Linked DNA regions of Eleftheria terrae. The protein of the gene in region 2 binds, or shares a complex with, the protein of the main gene of each other region. Links are inferred from orthologs where the notes say so. Each region holds a gene or a part of one and is shown on either strand. Other genes may lie near its edges. The genes, in order: N7L95_RS09425 and eno.

What was found.
Region 1: the proteins of eno (region 2) and N7L95_RS09425 are in contact, whole or in part, in a solved structure (PDB 2FYM), measured with the Escherichia coli proteins. The link is inferred for Eleftheria terrae from one-to-one orthologs.

Annotation. Positions count from the first base shown.
Region 1 is NZ_CP106951.1:2,155,926-2,167,253, reverse strand. What follows is about bases 1-3,574. They hold N7L95_RS09425 (Rne/Rng family ribonuclease), read right to left. Parts: upstream 3,258-3,574; coding sequence 201-3,257; downstream 1-200. Other genes in these bases: nagZ (beta-N-acetylhexosaminidase), read left to right, coding at 1-74. Outside these bases: N7L95_RS09420 (RluA family pseudouridine synthase), read left to right, coding at 4,103-5,062; N7L95_RS09415 (HAD family hydrolase), read left to right, coding at 5,059-5,727; N7L95_RS09410 (Rieske (2Fe-2S) protein), read left to right, coding at 5,724-6,125; signal peptide peptidase SppA, read left to right, coding at 6,207-7,208; N7L95_RS09400 (hypothetical protein), read right to left, coding at 7,304-7,594; urease accessory protein UreG, read right to left, coding at 7,700-8,347; N7L95_RS09390 (urease accessory protein UreF), read right to left, coding at 8,344-9,060; urease accessory protein UreE, read right to left, coding at 9,070-9,735; N7L95_RS09380 (LysE family translocator), read right to left, coding at 9,791-10,444; ureC (urease subunit alpha), read right to left, coding at 10,462-11,328. UniProt on the Escherichia coli protein: Endoribonuclease that plays a central role in RNA processing and decay. Required for the maturation of 5S and 16S rRNAs and the majority of tRNAs. Also involved in the degradation of most mRNAs.
Region 2 is NZ_CP106951.1:1,431,662-1,442,401, reverse strand. Bases 7,755-10,740 are described here. They hold eno (phosphopyruvate hydratase), read right to left. Parts: upstream 9,897-10,740; coding sequence 8,613-9,896; downstream 7,755-8,612. Other genes in these bases: kdsA (3-deoxy-8-phosphooctulonate synthase), read right to left, coding at 10,267-10,740; N7L95_RS06285 (DUF1330 domain-containing protein), read right to left, coding at 9,957-10,244; ftsB (cell division protein FtsB), read right to left, coding at 8,318-8,599; pnuC (nicotinamide riboside transporter PnuC), read right to left, coding at 7,755-8,230. Also shown: N7L95_RS06345 (TolC family protein), read right to left, coding at 1-1,319; N7L95_RS06340 (hypothetical protein), read right to left, coding at 1,316-1,666; N7L95_RS06335 (hypothetical protein), read right to left, coding at 1,789-2,223; N7L95_RS06330 (DJ-1/PfpI family protein), read left to right, coding at 2,523-3,653; N7L95_RS06325 (hypothetical protein), read right to left, coding at 3,775-4,110; N7L95_RS06320 (ferritin-like domain-containing protein), read right to left, coding at 4,224-5,036; N7L95_RS06315 (gamma carbonic anhydrase family protein), read left to right, coding at 5,234-5,758; Hsp33 family molecular chaperone HslO, read left to right, coding at 5,852-6,775; N7L95_RS06305 (AAA family ATPase), read right to left, coding at 6,825-7,595; more of pnuC, read right to left, coding at 7,595-7,754. UniProt on the Escherichia coli protein: Catalyzes the reversible conversion of 2-phosphoglycerate (2-PG) into phosphoenolpyruvate (PEP). It is essential for the degradation of carbohydrates via glycolysis.

The DNA.
Region 1 (11,328 bases), 730 kb from region 2 along the record:
AAACCGCGCCGCTGGTGTGGGACGACCTGATGCTGCAGCCGGCCTACCAGCAGGCCCTGGCCCGCCTGCCCTGAGCTCCGTCGCGCGGCGCGGCCCGGCCGCGCCGAGTGCATGAAAAAAACGCCGCCCGGGCAATGCCCGAGGCGGCGTTTGTCTTGGCGACTCTGGATTGGCCGGCCCGCCGGGGCCGGCCAGGCCGGTCACTGCGGGCCGGCCTTGGTCTCGAAGGGCAGGGCCAGCTCGGCGAGGTCGGTGCGGGTCTCGACGAGCACCAGCGGGCCGTCGTCGATCGCCACCACCGGCTTGCGCTCGCGCGGGACGCGCACCGGCTGCGGTTGCCGTGCCAGGCTGTCCTGGACGGCACGCACCTTGTCGGCGTCGGAATGCACCCATTCCAGGCCTGCCTGGGCGGCCACCTGCTGCAACTCGTCCAGGGCCAGCACGAAGGGCTGGACCGGGGCGGCGACAGGCGCCGGCGCGGGTGCGGGCTGGGCAGCCACGGGCGCCGCGGCGGGCGGCAGGCCGGTCGGCTCGGCGGCGACGGCCAGCGCCGCGTCCTGCACGGTGGCGGGTTCGCCTTCGACCACCTGGGCTTCGGTGACGACCACGGCGGCGTCTTCCGCGCCGTCTTGCTCACGGCGCTCACGACGATAGCGGTCACGGCCCCGGCCACGGCGGCGGCCTTCGCCATCACGGGCGGTGCCTTCCTCGGGCTGGCCCTCGGGGGCGGCCGTGCTGTCGCTGCCGGTGTCCTCGGTGGCGCTGGCCAGGGCCGCGTCGGCCTCCGGCCCGGCGACCGGGTCCAGACCCGCTTCGCCGGCGTTCACGGCGTCGACGCCCTCGGCGCCTTCGCGCTCCCGGCGCCCGCGGCCGCCACGGCGGCGGCGACGGCCTTCGCGTTGTTGCTCGTCCGCGCCCTCGAGGGTGCCTTCCTGCGGGACGGTGTCGGCAAAGCCGTGCGGTTCCATGGCTTCGGGCGCTTCCGCCGGCAGGCCGGCTTCACGCTCGGGACGCGGGCCCCGGCGACCTTCACCGCGGGCGGGACGGCCGTCCTGGGCGGCGCCGGCTTCGCGCGGCTCGCCGCTGCGGCCGCCGTCGCGCGGAGCGCGTTCCTTGCGCGGTGCCTCGGCACCGGCGTCCGCACCGGCCAGGGCCTCGACGCGCTGCTCGCCGGCGCGGCCGCGTTGCTGGCCGTCCCGGTTGCGATCGCGGCCTTCGCCGCGACCCTCGCCACGGCCTTCGCCGCGACCTTCACCCCGGCCTTCCGTGCGGCCTTCACCGCGCGGCTCACCGCGGCGTGCCTCGCGGCCCGCTTCGTCGCGGCCACCCTCTCGGCCAGCCCGGTCGCGGCCGCCGCGGCGGTCGCCGTCCTTGCGCTCGCCGCGTTCGCCGCCGCGATCACCGCGGCGACGGTTGTCCTGGCCTTCCTTGGCCACGGCCGGTGCCGGTGCGGCGACCGTCGGCGCGGGGGCTGGCGCAGGGACCGGCGCCGGTGCCTCGGGAGCGCCGAACAGCTTCTTGAGCCAGCCAAAGAAGCCACCCGACGCCGGCGCGGGCGCGGGCACCGGCGCGGGCACCGGGGCCGGCGGCGTGGCGGCGGCCACCGGGGTGGGCGCGGGCGCCGGCTCGGCGCGGGCGGGCGCCGTGGACTGCAGCGGCGGCTCGGGCAGCAGGCCCTTGATGACCGGCTCCTGCTTGGGCTTGCTCTTCTCGCGGCGCGTGATGCCGACCTCGTCGTCGGGCTCCTCGATCATCGAGTAGCTGGCCTGCAGGTTCTCCACCCGTGGGTCGTCGTGGCGCAGGCGTTCGAGCTTGTAGTTGGGCGTCTCCAGGTGCTTGTTGGGCACCAGCAGCACCTTCACGCTCTGCTTGAATTCGATCTTGTTGATCTCCATCCGCTTTTCGTTCAGCAGGAAGGAGGTCACCTCCACCGGCACCTGCACGTGGACGGCGAAGGTGTTTTCCTTCATCGCCTCCTCTTGCACCATGCGCAGGATCTGCAGCGCGCTGGACTCGGTGTCGCGGATGTGGCCGGTGCCGTTGCAACGCGGGCAGGTGATGTGCGAGCCTTCGCTCAGCGCCGGGCGCAGGCGCTGGCGCGACAGCTCCAGCAGGCCGAACTTGGAGATGGAGCTGAACTGCACCCGGGCGCGGTCCTGGCGCAGCGCGTCGCGCAGCCGGGTTTCCACTTCACGGCGGTTCTTCGACTCTTCCATGTCGATGAAGTCCACCACGATCAGGCCGCCCAGGTCGCGCAGGCGCATCTGGCGCGCAATCTCGTCGGCGGCTTCGAGGTTGGTGCGGGTGGCGGTTTCCTCGATGTCGCCGCCGCGGGTGGCGCGGGCGGAGTTGACGTCGATGGACACCAGCGCCTCGGTGTGGTCGATCACGATCGCGCCGCCGGACGGCAGGTTCACCGTGCGGGCGAAGGCGGTCTCGATCTGGTGCTCGATCTGGAAGCGGCTGAACAGCGGCGCGTCATCGCGGTAGCGCTTCACGCGGCCGGCGTTGTCCGGCATCACGTGGTTCATGAACTGCTGCGCCTGATCGTAGATGTCGTCGGTGTCGATCAGGATTTCGCCGATGTCGGCGGTGAAGTAGTCGCGGATCGCGCGGATCACCAGCGACGATTCCTGGTAGATCAGGAAGGCGCCCTTGCGTGCCGAAGCGGCGCCGTCGATGGCGGTCCACAGCTTCAGCATGTAGTTGAGGTCGGACTGCAGCTCGTCGACGCTGCGGCCGATGCCGGCGGTGCGCGCGATCAGGCTCATGCCCTTGGGGTAGTTGAGCTGGTCCAGCGCGTCCTTCAGTTCCTCGCGGTCCTCGCCCTCGATGCGGCGCGAGACGCCGCCGCCACGCGGGTTGTTGGGCATCAGCACCAGGTAGCGGCCGGCCAGCGAGATGAAGGTGGTGAGGGCCGCGCCCTTGTTGCCGCGCTCTTCCTTCTCGACCTGCACCAGCAGTTCCTGGCCCTCGCGGATGGCGTCGGAGATCTTGGCGTTGCGGACGTCGACGCCTTCCTTGAAGAACTGGCGCGAGATTTCCTTGAAGGGCAGGAAGCCGTGGCGGTCCTCGCCGTAGTCGACGAAGCAGGCTTCCAGGGACGGCTCGACGCGGGTGACCACCGCCTTGTAGATGTTGCCTTTGCGCTGCTCGCGGCCTTCGATTTCGGTCTCGAAGTCGAGCAGTTTCTGGCCATCGACGATGGCCAGGCGACGCTCTTCAGGCTGCGTCGCATTGATCAGCATGCGTTTCATGTGCACTCCTCCTGCCGGCGACCGCGCACGGCCTCCGGCATATCAACATGCCGCCGCCCGGAGGGTTCAGGTCCAGGGGCGGCTCATCGATGCACGAGTGACGTGGAGGAACCGGAAGGAATCGCCCTGGACTGTCATGACCGCAAGGATCACGAAGACAGCGTTGGCGCGTGCATCCGCAAGACAACGCCCTTTTTGTAAAGGACGGCCCGGTCGCCCCCCGACTCCTTCCCGGTGCGGCGCACATCAGTGCACGGCACGCCAGGCCGAGCAGGCGCCGCATCCGGGGTCACGTCCGGAAGGGCGCCTGGCAGGGGGGAAAGCTCGGAGAAGGGGGACAGCATCCGTGGGGGAGTCTCTGGAGCGGGCGACAGGCGGGCGCTCGGGGGACCGCGCGGGCGCAGGGCCTGCGGGCGCCAAGCGTGACCGGCCTGCTGCCGGAAACCTTGTTCTTGGGTTCTTTCGACGTTCGCTCTGCCGCAGGTTGCTCTCGGCCGCCGCTTCACCTTGGGAAACGGCCCGCTTGACTGGCCTGCGTTGCATCACCGTTTGTACAAGTCCTTCGTCCTGCAACTTCTTGACGAAAAAGACCTGTTAAACCACCTTGGCTGCCCGTGTTGCCCCCACCTTTCCGATCAGATTCGGGAAAGCGGCAGGTAAACTCTTGAAAATCAAACACTTACAACGCAAACGTGGTGCAACGGATTATAGGGGTGAAACGGTCGCGCCAGTGGAACCGTGCTGAAACCGCGCCGCCAGCGGTGCCGGCGGCGGCAGGCGGCCGCCCGGCGGCGCGCAGCCAGCGGTCGGTGGCGGCCGCGCCGGCCCCGGCGGCCGCACCCGCGGTGCAGCGCTTGGTGATCGACGAAGGCTCGGCGGGCCAGCGGCTGGACAATTTCCTGCTCAAGACCCTCAAGGGTGTGCCCAAGACCCATGTCTACCGCATCGTGCGCAGCGGCGAGGTGAGGGTCAACAAGGGGCGCGCGTCGGCCGACACCCGCCTGGCGTTGGGCGACGAGGTGCGTGTACCGCCGGTGCGCGTGGCCGAGAAGCCGCCCGCGGCGCCCGTGCCGGCGCGCGAATTCCCGGTGCTGTTCGAGGACGATCACCTGATCGCGGTCAACAAGCCGGCCGGCGTCGCGGTGCACGGCGGCAGCGGCGTCAGCCATGGCGTGATCGAGCAGCTGCGCCGGGCGCGACCCGAGGCACGGTTCCTCGAGCTGGTGCACCGGCTCGACAAGGAAACCTCGGGCATCCTGCTGGTGGCCAAGAAGCGCCGTGCGCTGACGGCGCTGCAGGACCAGTTCCGCCAGCGCGAGACCGGCAAGACCTATGCGGCGCTGGTCATCGGCCGCTGGCCGGCCAGCCGCCGCGTCATCGACGTGCCGCTGCACAAATACCTCACCGGCGACGGCGAACGCCGCGTGCGCGCGGTGGCCGACGGTGAGGAAGAGGCCGGTCGCCGCTCGATCACGCTGGTGAAGGTGGCGCGCGAACTGAACGGCTATTCGCTGCTCGACGTGACCATCAAGACCGGCCGCACGCACCAGATCCGGGTGCACCTGCTGCATGAAGGCCATCCGATCGCCGGTGACGAGAAATACGGCGACTTCGCGCTGAACAAGGCGCTGGCGCGCGGCGAGGCGGTGCCCGGCTGCCGCTTCGACCGCATGTTCCTGCACGCCCGGCTGCTGCGCTTCGAGCATCCGGCCAGTGGCGAGACGGTGCAGCTGGAAGCGCCGCTGCCTCCCGAATGCCAAGACCTGCTGGCGGCGTTGGACGCCGCCGGCCACGAGACACCATGATGGACCACCGACCGCGCCAGTTCGACCTGATCGTCTTCGATTGGGACGGCACCTTGTTCGATTCCACCGCCCTGATCGTCAAGAGCCTGCAGGCCGCCTGCCTCGACCTGCAGGTGCCGCTGCCCGCCGACCGGGACGCCGCCTATGTCATTGGCATGGGCCTGTACGAGGCGCTGGCCCACCTGATCCCGGGCCTGCCGCCGCGGCAGTACGAGGCGCTGATCCAGCGCTACCGTCACCATTACTTCGCCCGCCAGCACGAACTGACGCTGTTCGAGGGCGTGCTGCCGATGCTGGATGCCATCAAGGCCCGCCACCACTGGGTGGCGATCGCCACCGGCAAGTCGCGGCGCGGCCTCAACGAGGCGCTCGACACGGTGCAGCTGCGCGGCGTGTTCGACAGCACCCGCACCGCCGACGACACCCTGCCCAAGCCGCATCCGCGCATGCTGCAGGAGCTGATGGGCGAGTTCGGCGTGGACCCGGAGCGCACGCTGATGATCGGCGACACCACGCACGACCTGCAGATGGCGCTCAATGCCGACGCGGCGAGCTTGGCGGTGAGCTACGGCGCCCATGAGCCGGCGTTTTTCAAGGACTACCAGCCGCGCTTCGTCGCGCACTCGGTGGCAGAGCTGCACCAGTGGCTGCAGGAGCACGCATGAACCATCCTCCCCTGGCGGGGCACCCCGCCGACACCGGCCTGGAGCTGTGCGAAGGCAGCGCACTGCAGGAGCGCGGCCTGGCCGTGTCCTTCGACATCCAGCTGTGGGACCACCCGGCCCGTGCCTTCGCGCTGCGCTTCGACGGCCGGCCGGTGGCTTATGTGAACCGTTGCGCCCATGTGCCGGCCGAGATGGACTGGCAGCCGGACCATTTCCTGGACGATAGCGGCGAGTGGATCATGTGCGCCATCCACGGCGCCATCTACGACCCGCGTGACGGCCGCTGCGCCGGCGGGCCGTGCCCCGGCGGGAAGCTGATCGAGGTGAAGGTTGATGAGCGGGACGGCAAGGTCTATTGGTATCCTTCTGCCGACGTCCAGCCTGCCTTCCCCGACTGACTGCCCCTGGCGGCCGTCGCGCGGTGGCGGGCTTCGCCGGCCGACGTCCGGCCGCTTTCCACCTTCTTCCCCAGGGACACCATGAGCTCCATCGATCCTGGCCATGAGCCCGGCTTGCGTGACCACACTCCGGCGACCCCGCCCGCGGCGCCGGCTTCTTCGGGCGACAGCGCACTGATCGCGCAGCTGGCGCGCGCCTACCTGGACGACCGCCGCCGCGAGCGCCGCTGGCGCATTGCCTTCCGGCTCGCCTGGCTGCTGCTGGGCCTGGCGATGGTCTTGCTGGCCTACTCGCAGCGGGTGGCCACCAACACCCAGACCGGTCCGCACACGGCGCTGATCGATGTGCGCGGCGAGATCGCCGTGGACAGCGAGGCGAGTGCCGAGAACCTGCTGTCGGCGCTGCGCAGCGCCTTCGAGGACGCCGGGTCGCAGGCGGTGGTGCTGCGCATCAACTCGCCGGGCGGCAGCCCGGTGCAGGCCGGCATCATCAACGAGGAGATCCGCCGCCTGAAGGCCTTGCACAAGAAGAAGGTGTATGCGGTGGTCGAAGAGGTCTGTGCCTCGGGCGCCTACTACATCGCGGTGGCGGCCGACGAGATCTATGTCGACAAGGCCTCCATCGTCGGCTCCATCGGCGTGCTGATGGACGGCTTCGGCTTCACCGGCCTGATGGACAAGCTCGGCGTGGAGCGCCGCCTGCTCACCGCCGGCGAGCACAAGGGCTTCCTCGATCCCTTCTCGCCGCAGTCGGACGCGGAGAAGGCCTTTGCCAAGGCCATGCTCGACCAGATTCATCAGCAGTTCATCGGCGTGGTGAAGGAAGGCCGCGGCAAGAAGCTGAAGGAGACGCCGGAGATGTTCTCGGGCCTGTTCTGGAACGGCCAGCAGGCGGTCGAGCTGGGCCTGGTGGACAAGCTCGGCTCGCTGGACTACGTGGCCCGCGAGGTGGTGCAGGCCGAAGAAGTCATCGACTACACCCCGCGCGAGAACGTGGCGGAGCGGCTGGTCAAGCGCTTCGGCGCGGCGATCGGCCACGGCGCGGTGCAGACGCTGCGCAGCCAGGCGGGCGCGCTGCGCTGAGGCGCGCCGCGGCTGGTGCCGCAGCGGCATGAGGCAAGAGGCCCTGCGGGGCCTCTTGTCGTTGGTGTACCGGCCCGGCGGGTGTGCCTGCCGGCTCAGGACCGTTCGGCAGGCGGCGGCGACCGGCGGGCGGGCCACCATCCGCCCAATATCAGAAATGCGAGGGGCCGCAGCAGCACCTCCACGGCCGACAGGTCCCTGGCGGCATCGAGGCCGGCTTGCCCTTGAAGCTGGCCGCCTCGCTCGATGTGCCGGGCACGGGCGGTGTCGATCTGGCGCGAGGTGGCCGCGGCCGGGCAGCCGCAGGTCGAGCAGGCTTCCGACAGGCTGCCATGGCTTTTTCCGCAGGCGTGGCAGGACCAGGCGTAGGTGGGCATGGCGTTCATGATGCCGCAAACCGGCGAGGGCCGCCGGCCACCCGCTCGTGAGGGGCGGCCCTCGACGGTCGGCCCCGGGCGGCTCGCCCCGGCCGGCCTGCATGGGGCATCGGCTCAACCGGCTCGCAGCAAGCCCTTCGTCTCGATGAACTCGATCACCTCTGCCAGCCCGCTGAGCTGCTTCAGGTTGGTCATCACGAAGGGCCGGTTGGGCCGCATGCGGCGGGTGTCGGCTTCCATCACCGACAGGTCGGCGCCGACGTGGGGCGCCAGGTCGGTCTTGTTGATCACGAAGAGGTCGCTCTTGGTGATGCCGGGGCCGCCCTTGCGCGGGATCTTCTCGCCGGCGGCGACGTCGATGACGTAAATGGTCAGGTCCGACAGCTCGGGGCTGAAGGTGGCGGCCAGGTTGTCGCCGCCGCTTTCGATGAAGACGATGTCGGCGTCGGGGAAGCGGGCCAGCATGCGGTCCACCGCCTCCAGGTTGATGGAGGCGTCCTCGCGGATGGCGGTGTGCGGGCAGCCGCCGGTCTCCACGCCCATGATGCGCTCGGGCTCGAGTGCGCCAGCCACCGTCAGCAGGCGCTGGTCTTCCTTGGTGTAGATGTCGTTGGTGACCACCACCAGGTCGTAGCGTTCGCGCAGGGCCTTGCACAGCATCTCGAGCAGGGTGGTCTTGCCCGAGCCCACCGGCCCGCCGACGCCGACGCGCAGCGGCGGCAGGGGTTTGCTTCGTCCCGGAATGGCATGCAGTGCGGTCATGAGCGGAACAGTCGCGAGTACTGGGTTTCGTGTTGCGAGGACAGGATGGCGAGCATCGGCACATGGGCCTGGCGCCCGGCCTCGGGCAGCGCGAGCGCGGCATCGACCACCTGCGGCAGCGCGTCGGCCAGCCGGCCGAGGATGCGCTGGCCGGCCGACTGCCCGAGCGGCACTGCCTTGATGGCGGCCTGCACCATGTTCTCGGCCCAGCCAAAGGCGAAGGCCAGCAAGGCGTCGCGGGGGGTGGCGCCGGCTTGGCTGGCTGCCAGCGCGAAGGCCACCGGCCAGCTGGGTGCCGGCGCGAGCCCGAGCAGCCTGGCCAGCCGCGCCGGCTCGGTGCCCCGGTGGCGCAGCCACTCGCCGAGCGAGCGGCCCATCTGCTCGGTCTGCTGGCGCAACTCCGACGATTCGCGCGTCATCGCCACCCAGCGGTTCAGCGCCGCCAGGCGTTCGCCGTCATCGGCCTGCCAGGCGGGCAGGGCGGCGGCCACCACGGGCAGGTCGCAAGGTGCGAGGGCCAGGTGCAGCTGGTCGAGCAACCAGTCGCCGGCCTGCGCCTCGCTGGCGACGCGGCCACTGTCCACAGCCGTTTCCAACCCTTCCGAGTAGCTGAAGCCGCCCACCGGCAGGGCCGGCGAGGCCAGCCACATCAGCTGCAGCAGCGTGGCCGGGGACGCGGGGCCGGCCGTCGCGGCCGTCGGCGGGTGGCTCATGCGCTCCTGTCAGTGGTCGTGGCCGTGTCGGCAGTGCGGGCCGTGCACATGGGGGGCCGCGGCCGGCTGGGCCGGATGGCCGTGGCCGGCATGCTGGACGTGAGCCGACGGATGCGCGTGGTCGTGGCGGCACTGGGGGCCGTGCACATGGATCTTCACCGGCTGCGGCTCGGCGGCCGGTGCGTGGGCATGGCCGTGCTCATGGGAATGGCCGTGGCCACCGCCGGCATAGGCGCCGGCCTCGGGCTCGAACGCGGCTTGCGCGGGCGCGACCTCCAGGTGCATCTGCCGCAGCAGGTCGGCCAGCACATGGTCGGGCTCGAGCTTCAGGTGGTCGGGCTGCAGCTCCAGCTGCACATGGCGGTTGCCCAGGTGGTAGGCCGCGCGCAGCAGGTCGAAGGGCGAGCCGTGCTCGCGGCAGGGGCTGACCAGCAGCACCGGCTGCGGCGCGGCCAGCACGCGGATCAGCGAGCCGTCCTCGGCCACCAGCACGTCGCCGCCGCGCACCACGGTACCGCGCGGCAGGAAGACGCCCAGCGTGCGGCCGGCGGAGTCGGTGGCGTCGAAGCGGCTTTTCTGGCGCACGTCCCAGTCGAGTTCGACCTGGGTGGCGCGCTTGAGCAGCACGGGGGCCAGGCCCTGGCCTTGGGGCAGGAGTTTGTTGACGGTCAGCATGGAGGGCAAGCCTTGGAGGGGCGCATTGACAGGCGGGCAAGCATAGCCGAGCGCCTCATTTGGTGGGCGAGCGGCCGCTCAAGGCGGTCAGCAGGCCCAGGCCGATGTAGGTGCCGCCGGCCAGCCAGCGGCCCCAGGGCCGCCGCCCGCCGTGCTGGCGCAGCAGCGGTGCGAGCGTGGCAGCCAGCGCCACGTAGCAGGCATCGGTGCAGGCCGCCAGCAGCACGAACAGGCTGCCGAGCAGCACTGCCTGCGGCATCGCCGGCGCGCTGGCGGACATGAACTGCGGCAGGAAGGCGGCGAAGAACAGGGTGGTCTTGGGATTGAGCAGGGCCACCAGGCAGCCGTCGCGGAACAAGCGGGCGCGCGAGGCGGGCGGCGGCGGTGTGGGGTTGCCGTCCCGCACGGCCGCCGGGGCGCGCAGCGCCTGCACCCCCAGGTAGACCAGATAGGCCGCGCCGGCCCACTTGACCGCGGTGAAGGCCGCCGAGGACACCGCGAACAGGGCCGCCAGGCCCAGCGACGCGCCCAGCGCATTGCCGAGGTTGCCCACCGCGACGCCCAGCACCGAGGCCAGGCCCGACGCCCGGCCCTGGGCCAGCGTGCGGGTGACGATGTAGACCACCGCGGGCCCGGGAGTGACGGCCAGCAGCAGGCTGGCGGCAGCGAAGGCGGCCAGCAGCTGGGACGGGGGAAGCAGGAGGTCCATGCGGGCTTGCCTTGTCATCAGAACAGGAAGTAGCGCTGCGCCATTGGCAGCACCCGGGCCGGCTCGCAGCTCAGCAGCAGGCCGTCGGCGCGCACCTCGTAGGTCTGCGCATCGACCTGCATCTGCGGGGTGTAGCCATTGTGGATCATCTGTGCCTTGCGCAGCCCGCGGCAGCCCCGCACGGCCGCCACCGCCTTGCGCAGCCGGTAGCGTTCGGCCACGCCGGCCGCCAGCGCGGGCTGGCTCAGGAAGGTCAGGGAGGTGGCGTGGCGGGCGCCGCCGTGGCTGCCGAACATCGGCCGGTAGTGGACCGGCTGCGGCGTGGGAATGGAGGCATTGGGATCGCCCATCGCTGCCATGGCGATCAGCCCGCCCTTGAGGACCAGCGAGGGCTTGACGCCGAAGAAGGCCGGCCGCCACAGCACCAGGTCGGCCCACTTGCCGCATTCGATGCTGCCCACCTCGTGGGCGATGCCATGGGTCAAGGCCGGGTTGATCGCCAGCTTGGCCACGTACCGCTTGACGCGGGCGTTGTCGTGGCGTTCGCCGTCGCCGGGCAGCGGGCCGCGCTGCTGCTTCATCTTGTGGGCGGTCTGCCAGCAGCGCAGGATCACTTCGCCGACCCGGCCCATGGCCTGCGAGTCGCTGGAGAACATGCTGATGGCGCCGAGGTCGTGCAGGATGTCCTCGGCGGCGATGGTCTCGCGGCGGATGCGGCTCTCGGCGAAGGCCAGGTCCTCGGCAATGGTGGCGTCGAGGTGGTGGCACACCATGAGCATGTCGAGGTGCTCGTCGATGGTGTTGACGGTGTAGGGCCGGGTCGGGTTGGTGGAGCTGGGCAGCACGTGCGCCTCGCCCACCACCTTCAGGATGTCGGGCGCATG
Region 2 (10,740 bases):
GCCACCTGTTGGCGCGCATCGGCCAGCAGCTCGAAGACGCTGATGAGCATGCCGTTGTAGCGCAGCAGGTTCTCCTCGGAGATGGCCTTGCGCAGGGGCACCACCTGGTCCCGGTAGTGGCGGGCCACCTCGTAGGCACTGCGGTAGCCGGCATGCGCCTGCCGGACTTGCGACGCCGCCTCTCGCTCGCGTTGTGCCAGGCGCTGCTGCGCGGCCTGGTGGCTCGCCTGGCGGCGCAGCCGCCCGGCATCGCCCGGGTCGAAGACCGGCAGCGGCAGCTCCAGCTCCACGCCTTTCTGAGGGGCTTCGCCGGTTTCGCTGTTGCGCACGGCGGCCAGATGCGCGCCGCCGGTGATGTCGCCGGCCCGGCCGAGGCCCTGCTCATCGGCGCTGTGTTGCAGCTCGGCCCGGGCGATGCGCAGGTCCAGCCGCAGGGCGGTCGCGTCACGTTCCAGGGCGGTGGCGTCCCGCAGCGTGGCGGGCAGCTCGGGCAGGCGTGACGGCAGGGTCAGTGCCTGAGCCTGGGCGGGCGCGAGGCCCAGCGCCCGAACCAGCGCTTCACGGGTGTCGGCGGCCACCTGCTGCGCACGCGCCAGCTCGGCGGCGGCTTCTGCCGAGAAGGCCTGCTCGCGGGCACGCTGCAGGCGGCTGAAGTTGCCGACCGCCTGCATGCGGCGGGCCAGCTCGGCGCTGGCATCGGCGGCGGCCTGCACCTGTCGCTGGTAGTGCAGCCGCTGTTCGGCCGCGACGGCGCGCACCCAGGCTTGCCGGGCGGCAGTGGCGGCTTGCACCACCTCGCCGGCCAGCCGCCATTGCGTCTGCTGTTGGCGCAGGTCGGCCTGCCGCAGGCGGGCCGGCAGCAACAGCAAGTCGAACAGTGGCAGCCCCAGCATGCGGCCGATGTCGAGTTCGGTCTCGCCATGGCTGCGCCGTGCCAGGCGTTCAAAGGTGAAGACCGGGTTGGGCAGCCGGGCTGCCTGCGTGGCGTCGGCCGATGCGGCGGCCGCTTCGAACAGCAAGGCCTGCAGCGCCGGGCTGTAGGCCAGCGCGAGGCGCACCGCGTCGTCGGCCTGCAACGGCCGGGACAGCACCGCCTCAGCCTCGCGCTGTGCCTCCACGCGCGCGGCTTCCGACCTCAGCCAGCGCACCTCGACGCCCAGATGCTCGCGGCTGAGCTGGCGGGCGGCCTCGAAGTTCCGGTCCACCGGCGGGTTGGCACAGGCGCCGAGCCACAGCGCGGCCGCAACGGCCGCCACCAGGCCGGCCGAGGGGCGGTGCCTCGCCGCCTGGCGCCGGGACGGGAGAGAGCGCGGCGTCATCGCGGCTCCTTCTCGAGGGGGGCAGAGGCCCCTGTGGCGGGGGGAGAAGGCTGCGGGCTGCCCTGCACCGGCGGCCCGACCGGGCGCATCGCCCGCTCCTGCTGCACTTCGCGGGCATATGCCCGCCAGCCACCGATGCGGCCGACCTGGTGGTTGGCGTCGCGCCAGGGGATTGCCGGGGGATCGCCCGGGCCGGGCCGGGTCGCAAGAAGGGCTGCCGCGCCGGCATCGCGGCCGGACGGGTCAAGGCCCGTGGCGGCCGCACTGGCGTGCGCGCCTGCGGCCGTGCCGAGCACGGCCACGCCCATCATGGCCAGCAGGGCTGGCCGCCATAGTAGGTGAGACATGCTGTCCTCGCTGAAGCAGGGCCCGGCGCGCACAGGCGCGGCGCGAGCCACCGGGTCAGGCAGGGAACGGCGCATCCCGCCGCGGGCGGGCCGAGGCTGGGACGGGGCGCGGCCCCTGCGCGTCAGGCGAGGACGTGTCGGGGTGGGCGGTCAGGACCGCCGGTCAGGAAGGCTGCCAGTCGCAGCGGGACGGTGGAGGAATACCCGGCGTCGAAGCGCAGCGGTGCGAAAGCCGGTGCAGCGCTTGGCAGCGCGGCCGACGCACAGCAGGCGGCACAGGCACTGCAGCTGACTTTCGAGAGGCGATCCAGCTGGGCGGTGTCGCCCGATGAGGTGGCGGGGGGGTGGCTGGCCTCGCTGGCGCCAGGATGCGCCGGCACGGCATCTTCCCCATGCGGGGCGGAGGCGTCACCATGCGCATGGGCGCTGCGCTCCCACGGCCCGGCCAGCCGGGCATGCCCTGGCCCGCACGCTATCAGCGTGGCAGCGGCCGTGCCTTGCACCGGCAAGGCCAGCGCCAGCAGGCACATCAAGGCAAGACGGAGGTAACGCCACATGGATGGCAGTTTAGTCCAGCCAGCGGCGGCCAGGTTCCACGCCGCCCGGACGCCAGTGCAAAAATGAGCGTTGCCACCGGAGCATGGGGTGTGCCTCGGTACCTGCCACTTCGGGCAGTCCTGCGCGCCGCATGGGAACGCGGGCAGGCCGGGTGGATTCCCATACCGGATGGGCGCCACTGCGTGGCCAGCGCCGGGCGGTGCGGGATCGAAGCCGGTCCGCCGCGGTTCTACCGCCACGGGGTGGCCCGGGCTGCACGGGCAGCCTGTCGACCGGTCGTTTGATCCAAGGAGACGTGATGCGCCGCATCTTGTGCCTGCTGGGGGCTGCCAGCTTCTTCTTCGTCGCCGGCTGCACCGCGGCACCTGCTGCTGACGGCGCCGGTGCCACTGCGGCCGCCAGCGCACCGGCTCCCCAGGGCCAGGCGATCGCGCCCTACCAGCCGCGTTTCGGGCGCAGCCGGCCGGTGGCCGCGGTGATTGGCGAGAACCGCTACACCGAGTTGTCCGACTATGTGGTGCCGTACGGCGTGTTGAGCCAGTCCGGCGCGGCCGAGGTGGTGGCAGTGGCCACCCGGGAAGGGCCGATGCAGATGTTCCCTGCCTTCAAGATCCAGCCGCAGGCGACCACCGCCGCCTTCGACGCGCGTTATCCGGACGGGGCCGACTATGTGATCGTTCCCGCGGTGCATTACGACGACGATCCCCAGCTGCTGGGCTGGATCGCCGCCCAGGCTCGCAAGGGCGCCACCGTGGTCGGCATCTGCGACGGCGTCTGGGTGGTGGGCAAGGCCGGCTTGCTCAAGGGGCGGCGGGCCACCGGCCACTGGTATGCGTTCGACGACCTGCGCAAGGAATTCAAGGACACCACCTGGGTGAGGAACCGCCGCTATGTGGTGGACGGCCCGGTCGTGACGACCACCGGGCTGAGCGCTTCCATCCCGGTGTCGCTGGCGCTGGTGGAGGCCATTGCGGGCCGCGACCGGGCGCAGCAGGTGGCGGCCGAGCTCGGTGTGCCGGACTGGAACGTGGCGCACGACAGCGAGCGCTTCAAGCTCGGTGCCCGCACGGTGTGGACCATCGCCAAGAACTGGGTGGCCTTCTGGTCGCACGAGGACCTGGGGCTGCCGGTGGCGGCCGGCGTGGACGAAATCACCGCCGCATTGGTGGCCGACGTGTATTCCAGCACCTTTCGTTCGCAGACCTTCTCGGTGGCTGCGTCGCCGGGGCCGGTGCGCACGCGGCGCGGCCTCGTCCTGCTGCCCGACCGCGTGAGCGGCGGCGACAAGGCGCCCGACCGGATGCTGGCCGCCCCGGGCGACACCCCGCCGGTGCGGGCGCTGCAGCGAGCGCTGGACGACATCGCAACCCGCTATGGGCAGCCGACGGCGGCCTGGGTGTCGTTGAAGATCGAGCATCACCGGGATTGAGCCCCGGGGCGCCGCCGCTTCTCCGCCCCCGCGGTGCCGCGACGGGCTGAAGCCGGCAACACGCCAGCCCCCCTGCGGCCTGCCGCGCCGCAGGCCCGCTGCGCAGCCCGCGCCAGCGGTGTCAGACGGCCGCGGGCTCCTGCCCGAGCTGTGTTCCTTCGCCTGCGCCACGCCGCAGATGAAAGACGCAAAGGTAGAGCGCCAGCAGCCAGGCCGGCACCACCAGCGGCAAGAAGATCGACAGCGAGGCGGCCCGGGAGGCGCAGACACTGCCGCAGGCCAGGATGCCGATCACCGGCCAGTGCCAGTGCACCCGCCGCTGGCCGACCCAGGCGCGGCTCATCACGAAAAACGCGATCAACGCGTACCACAGCGCGATGCGCCCGGGCCCGTCCAGGGGCGCAGGCAGGTGCAGCCACTCCTGCGACCGGAGTACCGACGTCAGCAGAGTCGTCAATGCTACCGGGCTGCACAGCAGCCCGCAGGCCAGCGCGACGGCGAAGCGGTGGCCGCTGACGGGCCGCGGGGGACCGCCGCCCGGGCCCGTGGTGGGTGCGCTGGCTGGCGGCATCAGCGCGGCTTGCCGCCGAGCGGCCCCTCCAGTTCGTCCAGCTCCGCCTGGCTGAAGCCGGCTGCCCGGCGTGCCGCAAGGTTGAACGGCGGCCGCAGGCGCGGCGCGTCGTACTGCTGGACCAGGCCCCGGTAGTGCAGCAGCGCGTCGATGCCGTCGCGCTCGCACAGCCAGCGGTACCAGTGGTTGCCGATCGCCACATGGCCCACTTCGTCGCGCAGGATGAGGTCCAGGATCTCCACCGCGCGCTCGTCGCCGGCCTTGCGCAGCTTGGCCTGGATCAGCGGTGTCGCGTCCAGGCCGCGGGCCTCCAGGGTGCGCGGCACCAGTGCCATGCGGGCAATGATGTCGTGCCGCGTGGCGGCTGTCATCGACCACAGGCCGTTGTGCGCATCGAAGTCGCCGTAGCCATGGCCCAGCGTCGCCAGGTGCTCCCTCAGCAGGCTGAAGTGCAGCGCCTCCTCGGCCGCCACCCGCATCCAGTCGTGGTAGAAGGCCGGCGGCATGCCGTCGAAGCGCCACACCGCGTCCAGCGCCAGGTTGATCGCATTGAACTCGATGTGGGCGATGGCATGCAGCAGTGCCGCCCGGCCTTCGAGGGTGAAGGGCGTGCGGCGTGGCACCGCGTCTGCCGGCACCAGCGTCGGCAGAGGCGGGCGGCCGGGCAGTCCGGGCGGCTCGGGCAAGTGCTCGGCGGCATCCAGCGGGTGCTGCGCCATCGTGGCAAACAGCGCCCGGGTGCCGGCCGCCTTCTGCAGGGGATCGGGCAGCGCGAGCAGGCGCAGCGCTTCGTGCCGCAGCGGCGGCGTCATTGCGGATGGGCTCCGGGCCGGCCACAGGGCGGCACCAGGCGGGCAGGACGGCAGAGGCAAGGTGGCAGGTTCATCGGTGGCCAAGGCAAGGGCGGCCGCCGCGCCCCGCACCCTGTGCAGGGTAAGGACGACTCGCGGCACGCGGACGACGCTTCATCTCTAAAATTATGGATCCTCGGCGACCCGGAGAACTCTGCATGGCCCTCTACCAACTCGGCGACGACACGCCCCTGGTTCACGACACGGCCTGGGTGGCCGACAGCGCCGATGTCATCGGCCGGGTTGAATTGGCGGAGAACGCCAGCATCTGGTTTGGCTGCGTCGTGCGCGGCGACACCGAGACCCTGCGCGTCGGCCGCGGCTCCAACGTGCAGGACAATTCCGTGCTGCATGCCGACCATGGCTGGCCGCTGACCATCGGCGAGAACGTCACCGTCGGCCACCAGGCCATGCTGCATGGCTGCACCATCGGCGACGGCTCGCTCATCGGCATCCAGGCGGTGGTGCTCAACGGCGCGAAGATCGGCCGCAACTGCCTGGTGGGCGCCGGCTCGCTGGTCACCGAAGGCAAGGAGTTTCCCGACGGCTCGATGATCCTCGGCTCGCCGGCCAAGGTGGTGCGGCAGCTCACGCCCGAGCAGATCGCCGCCTTCCAGGCGGGCGCGGCGCACTACGTCGAGAACGCACGCCGCTTCAAGGCCGGGCTCAAGAAGCTCGCCTGACCTTCACCCTTACAGGACTCTTTCGTTTTGGACACTTCCTCCACCCCCAGCGAGCTGCACAAGTTTTTGTTCGAAGGCCTTCCGGTGCGCGGCATGCTGGTGCGGCTGACCGATGCCTGGCAGGACATGCTGAAGCGCCGCGAGCAGAGCGGCCCCTTCCCGGCACCGGTGCGCGAACTGCTTGGCGAGATGGCCGCGGCCGGCGTGCTGATGCAGGCCAACATCAAGTTCAACGGCGCGCTGGTGCTGCAGATCTCGGGCGACGGCCCGGTCAAGCTCGCGGTGGCCGAGGTGCAGCCCGACCTGGCGCTGCGTGCCACCGCCAAGGTGGTGGGCGAGGTGAGCGACGACGCCAGCCTGGAAGCCATGGTCAACCTGCAGGGCCGAGGCCGCTGCGCGATCACGCTCGACCCCAAGGACAAGCTGCCGGGCCAGCAGCCCTACCAGGGCGTGGTGCCGCTGCACGGCGACCAGCGCGAGCCACTGCAGCGCATCAGCGAAGTGCTGGAGCACTACATGCTGCAGTCCGAGCAGCTCGACACCCGGTTGATCCTGGCCGCCAATGACCAGATCGCTGCCGGCCTGCTGATCCAGCGGCTGCCGATCGAGGGCGAAGGCAACCTGGCCGGCACCCGCCAGCGCGAGGACGACATCGGGCTGAGCGAAGGCTTCAACCGCATCGCCCACCTCGCCAGCACGCTCACCTCCGAGGAGCTGCTGACGCTGGATGCCAACAAGATCCTGCACCGCCTGTTCTGGGAAGAGGACGTGCGCCGCTTCGAACCGCAGCGCGGCGAGGACGGGCCGCGCTTTGCCTGCACCTGCTCGCGCGAGCGGGTCGGCAACATGCTGCTGAGCCTGGGCCGCGAGGAGATCGACGACATCCTGCAGGAGCAGGGGCGGGTCGAGATCGGTTGCGAGTTCTGCGGGGCGCAGTACCACTTCGATCCGGTGGACGTCGGCGCGCTCTTCACGCCCGATCGCGACCATCCGCCCGGATCGAGCAGCATGCAGTGAGGCAGCCGCCCGCCGGGCGTGTCCGCTGGCCGGCCAGCGCGCAGCGGACTCAGCGCGGCGCGTCGCGGCCGAGCAGGCCGGTGAAGAGGCGCTCGTAGCGGCCGTCCAGGCATTCGGTGCAATAGGCCGGGTCGCTGGCGCCCGCTCCCTGCGGGCGGGTGTCCGAGCCAGCTCCGCCTGGGGCCGCGCCAGGGGTTGCGCCCGCGGCAGGGCCGACGCCGCCCGGGCCCGGGCCGCTGCCGTGGACAGCCGGCGGCCCTGCCTGCCCGCCCGGGCCTGGCCCCGCCGGCAGCAGCGGCCGCACCGCCTGCCACGCCGCCTCCAGCCTGGCCTCGCCCACCCCATACACGACACCGTAGGCCAGGCCGGCCCGCTGCAGGGCGGCGCGCACGCGCTGGTCCACGCCGTCCCGCACCTGCGGGCCATCGCGCTGCAGGCCGTCGGCCACCCACGGCAGGTCCAGGCCCATCAGCAGGGTCAGCGCGGCCTGCCGGGCATGCACCTGCTCGGCATCGGGATAGAGCGACCGGTCGCCGAAGACGAAGTCGCTGTACACCGCGATCATCAGCGCCGTGGTGTCGGCCACCACCAAGGTGTGGCGCGCGGCGGCGGTGTCGATCAGGCGGCTCTGCTCCTCGGCGATGTGGCGCTGCTCGTCCTCGCGCGGCGTGCGGCCGCGTGCCTCGCAGAACAGGCGCAGGTATTCGGGCACCGCTACCGCGTCGACGCCGCCGGCCCGCAACCGCAGCGCCAGTGCCCGGGCCAGCTCGGTCTTGCCGGTGCTCTCGGCGCCCAGCAGGGCGATCACCTGGCCCGCCATCAGGCCGGCTCCGCGGCCAGCTGCCGCCAGGTGCGCCAGCCGGCCATCGCCATCACGATGAACACCAGGTAGAGCGCGGTCGTCAGCCACAGGCCCTTGTAGGCGAACAGGCCGACGCTGACGGCGTTGACGACGATCCAGGTCGGCCAGTTCTCCACCAGCTTGCGGCCCAGCAGGTACTGCCCGGCCAGGCTGGCGACAGTGGGAAACGCGTCCCAGTAGGGCACGTCGGTGTCGGTGTAGCGGTCCAGGTAGAGCCCGAGCAGGGGCCAGCCGACCAGCACCGCGCCGAGCAGCAGCCCGCGGCCCCGGGCGGGCAGGGTGTGCACCCGCAACGGCGCGCCGTTGTCACCGCGCCCGCGCAGCCACTGCCACCAGCCCCACAGCGCGAGCACCGCGAACACGATCTGCAAGGCCGCGTCGCCGTACAGGCGGCTCTGCCAGAACACGAGGAAGTACAGCAGCGAGCTGACGATGGCCAGCGGCCAGCCCCAGGCGATGACGCGGATGTTGCAGGCCACCATCACCACCGCCAGCACGAAGGCGATCAGCTCCAGCACCGTGGTGAGGGGCCGGCCGTCGATGAGGAAAAGCGGCTGCAGCAGCGGCTCCAGGGCGGCGGTCAGGAAGTCCATCGGGCGGCTCGCGGCGGCGATCGGGTTGCATACAAGGAAAAACGGAGCCCCGCAGGGCTCCGTCGGCATCGGGCCCGGCAGCGGGGCTCAGGGCGCGTTGGAAACCTGAACGTAGACCTCGTTCGGCTTCACCATGCCCAGCTCGAAGCGGGCCTTCTCCTCGACCATCTCCAGGCCTTCCTTCAGGTCGCGAACCTCGGCCGCCAGCTGCGCATTGCGCTCGCGGGCGACCTCGTTCTTGGCCTGGTGGTCGGCCAGCTTGTGCTGCAGCTCCACCACCCGGTGCACGCCATTCTTGCCGAACCACAGCTCCGCATGGACCAGCAGGAGCAGCGCGGCGAGCACCAGGGTGAGCAGCGGCAGGCGCATCGCAGGGGGTCGATCAGCGCAGGTTGTAGAACGCAGCGCGGCCGGGGTAGCTGGCGATGTCGCCCAGGTCTTCCTCGATGCGCAGCAGCTGGTTGTACTTGGCCATGCGGTCGGAGCGGCTCATCGAGCCGGTCTTGATCTGGCCGGCGTTGGTGCCCACCGCGATGTCGGCGATGGTCGAGTCTTCGGTTTCGCCGGAGCGGTGCGAGATCACGGCGGTGTAGCCGGCGCGCTTGGCCATCTCGATGGCGGCGAAGGTCTCGGTCAGCGTGCCGATCTGGTTGATCTTGATCAGGATGGAGTTGGCGATGCGCTTCTCGATGCCTTCACGCAGGATCTTGGTGTTGGTGACGAAGAGGTCGTCGCCAACCAGCTGCACCTTGCTGCCGAGGGTCTCGGTCAGGTGCTTCCAGCCGTCCCAGTCGCCTTCGTGCATGCCGTCCTCGATGCTGATGATCGGGTACTTGTCGACCCAGGTCGCCAGCACGTTGGTCCATTCCTGCGAGCTGAGCGTCAGGCCTTCGCCTTCCAGGTGGTATTTGCCGTCCTTGTAGAACTCGCTGGCGGCGCAGTCCAGGCCCAGCGCGATCTGCTCACCCGGGGTGTAGCCGGCCTTCTCGATGGCTTCCAGGATCAGCTGGATGGCCGCTTCGTGGCTGGCCACGCTGGGTGCGAAGCCGCCTTCATCGCCGACGGCCGTGCTCATGTGCTTGTCGTGCAGGATCTTCTTCAGCGCGTGGAAGACCTCGGCACCGTAGCGCATGGCTTCGCGGAAGCTGGGCGCGCCGACCGGCAGGATCATGAACTCCTGCAGGTCGAGGTTGTTGTTGGCATGCGCGCCGCCGTTGATGACGTTCATCATCGGCACCGGCATCTGCATGGAGCCCGAACCGCCGAAGTAGCGGTACAGCGGCAGGCCCGATTCCTCGGCCGCCGCGCGTGCCACGGCCATCGAGACCGCCAGCGTTGCGTTGGCGCCCAGGCGGGACTTGTTGTCGCTGCCGTCCAGGTCGATCAGGGTGCGGTCGAGGAAGGCCTGCTCCGAAGCGTCCAGGCCCAGCACGGCCTCGGAGATCTCGGTGTTGACGTGCTCGACGGCCTTCAGCACGCCCTTGCCCAGGTAGCGGGCCTTGTCGCCGTCACGCAGCTCGATCGCCTCGCGCGAGCCGGTGGAGGCGCCGGACGGCACCGCGGCGCGGCCCATCACGCCGGACTCCAGCAGCACGTCGCACTCGACGGTCGGGTTGCCGCGGCTGTCCAGGATTTCACGGCCGACGATGTCAACGATGGCACTCATGCAGGTTTCCTCTTCCTTGTCTCGATAGTGAATGGGTGGCGAACGATAGCATCGGGCGGGTTACACGCCCTCGACAAGCACCATGCGCATGTCGGCTGCGTTCTCGCGGGCCGTGCGGGCGCGGCGGTACTCTTGCGAGTCGTAGAAGGCCCGGGCCTGGTCCGCCGTCGGGAACTTCAGCACCACGATGCGGGTGGGTTGCCAGGCCCCTTCGAGCACCTCGATGCGGCCACCGCGCACGAGCACTTCGGCCTCGTGCGCCTGGATCGCGAGCGTCGACCACTTGCGGTAGTCGGCGTACTGTTCTTCGTTGGTGACGGTGACGTCGACGATGATGTAGGCGCTCATGGGGTCTCGGTGATGGGAGCGTTCAGGCGAAATTGCTTTCCAGGAAGCCGTTGCGCTTGGTGATGCGGTCGAGCTCCACCAGCGTGGCCAGCAGGTCCTTCATGCGCTTGAGGGGCACGGCGTTGGGGCCATCGCTCAGCGCCTTGGACGGGTCCGGATGGGTCTCCATGAAGAGGCCCGCCACGCCCACCGCCACCGCGGCGCGCGAGAGCACCGGCACGAATTCGCGCTGGCCGCCCGAGCTGGTGCCCTGGCCGCCCGGCAGCTGCACCGAGTGGGTGGCGTCGAAGACGACCGGTGCGCCGGTCTCGCGCATGATGGCCAGCGAGCGCATGTCGCTCACCAGGTTGTTGTAGCCGAAGCTGGCGCCGCGCTCGCAGGCCAGGAAGCTGTCTTCCGGCAGGCCCTTCTCGTGGGCGGCGGCGCGGGCCTTGTCGATCACGTTCTTCATGTCGCCCGGCGCCAGGAACTGGCCCTTCTTGATGTTCACCGGCTT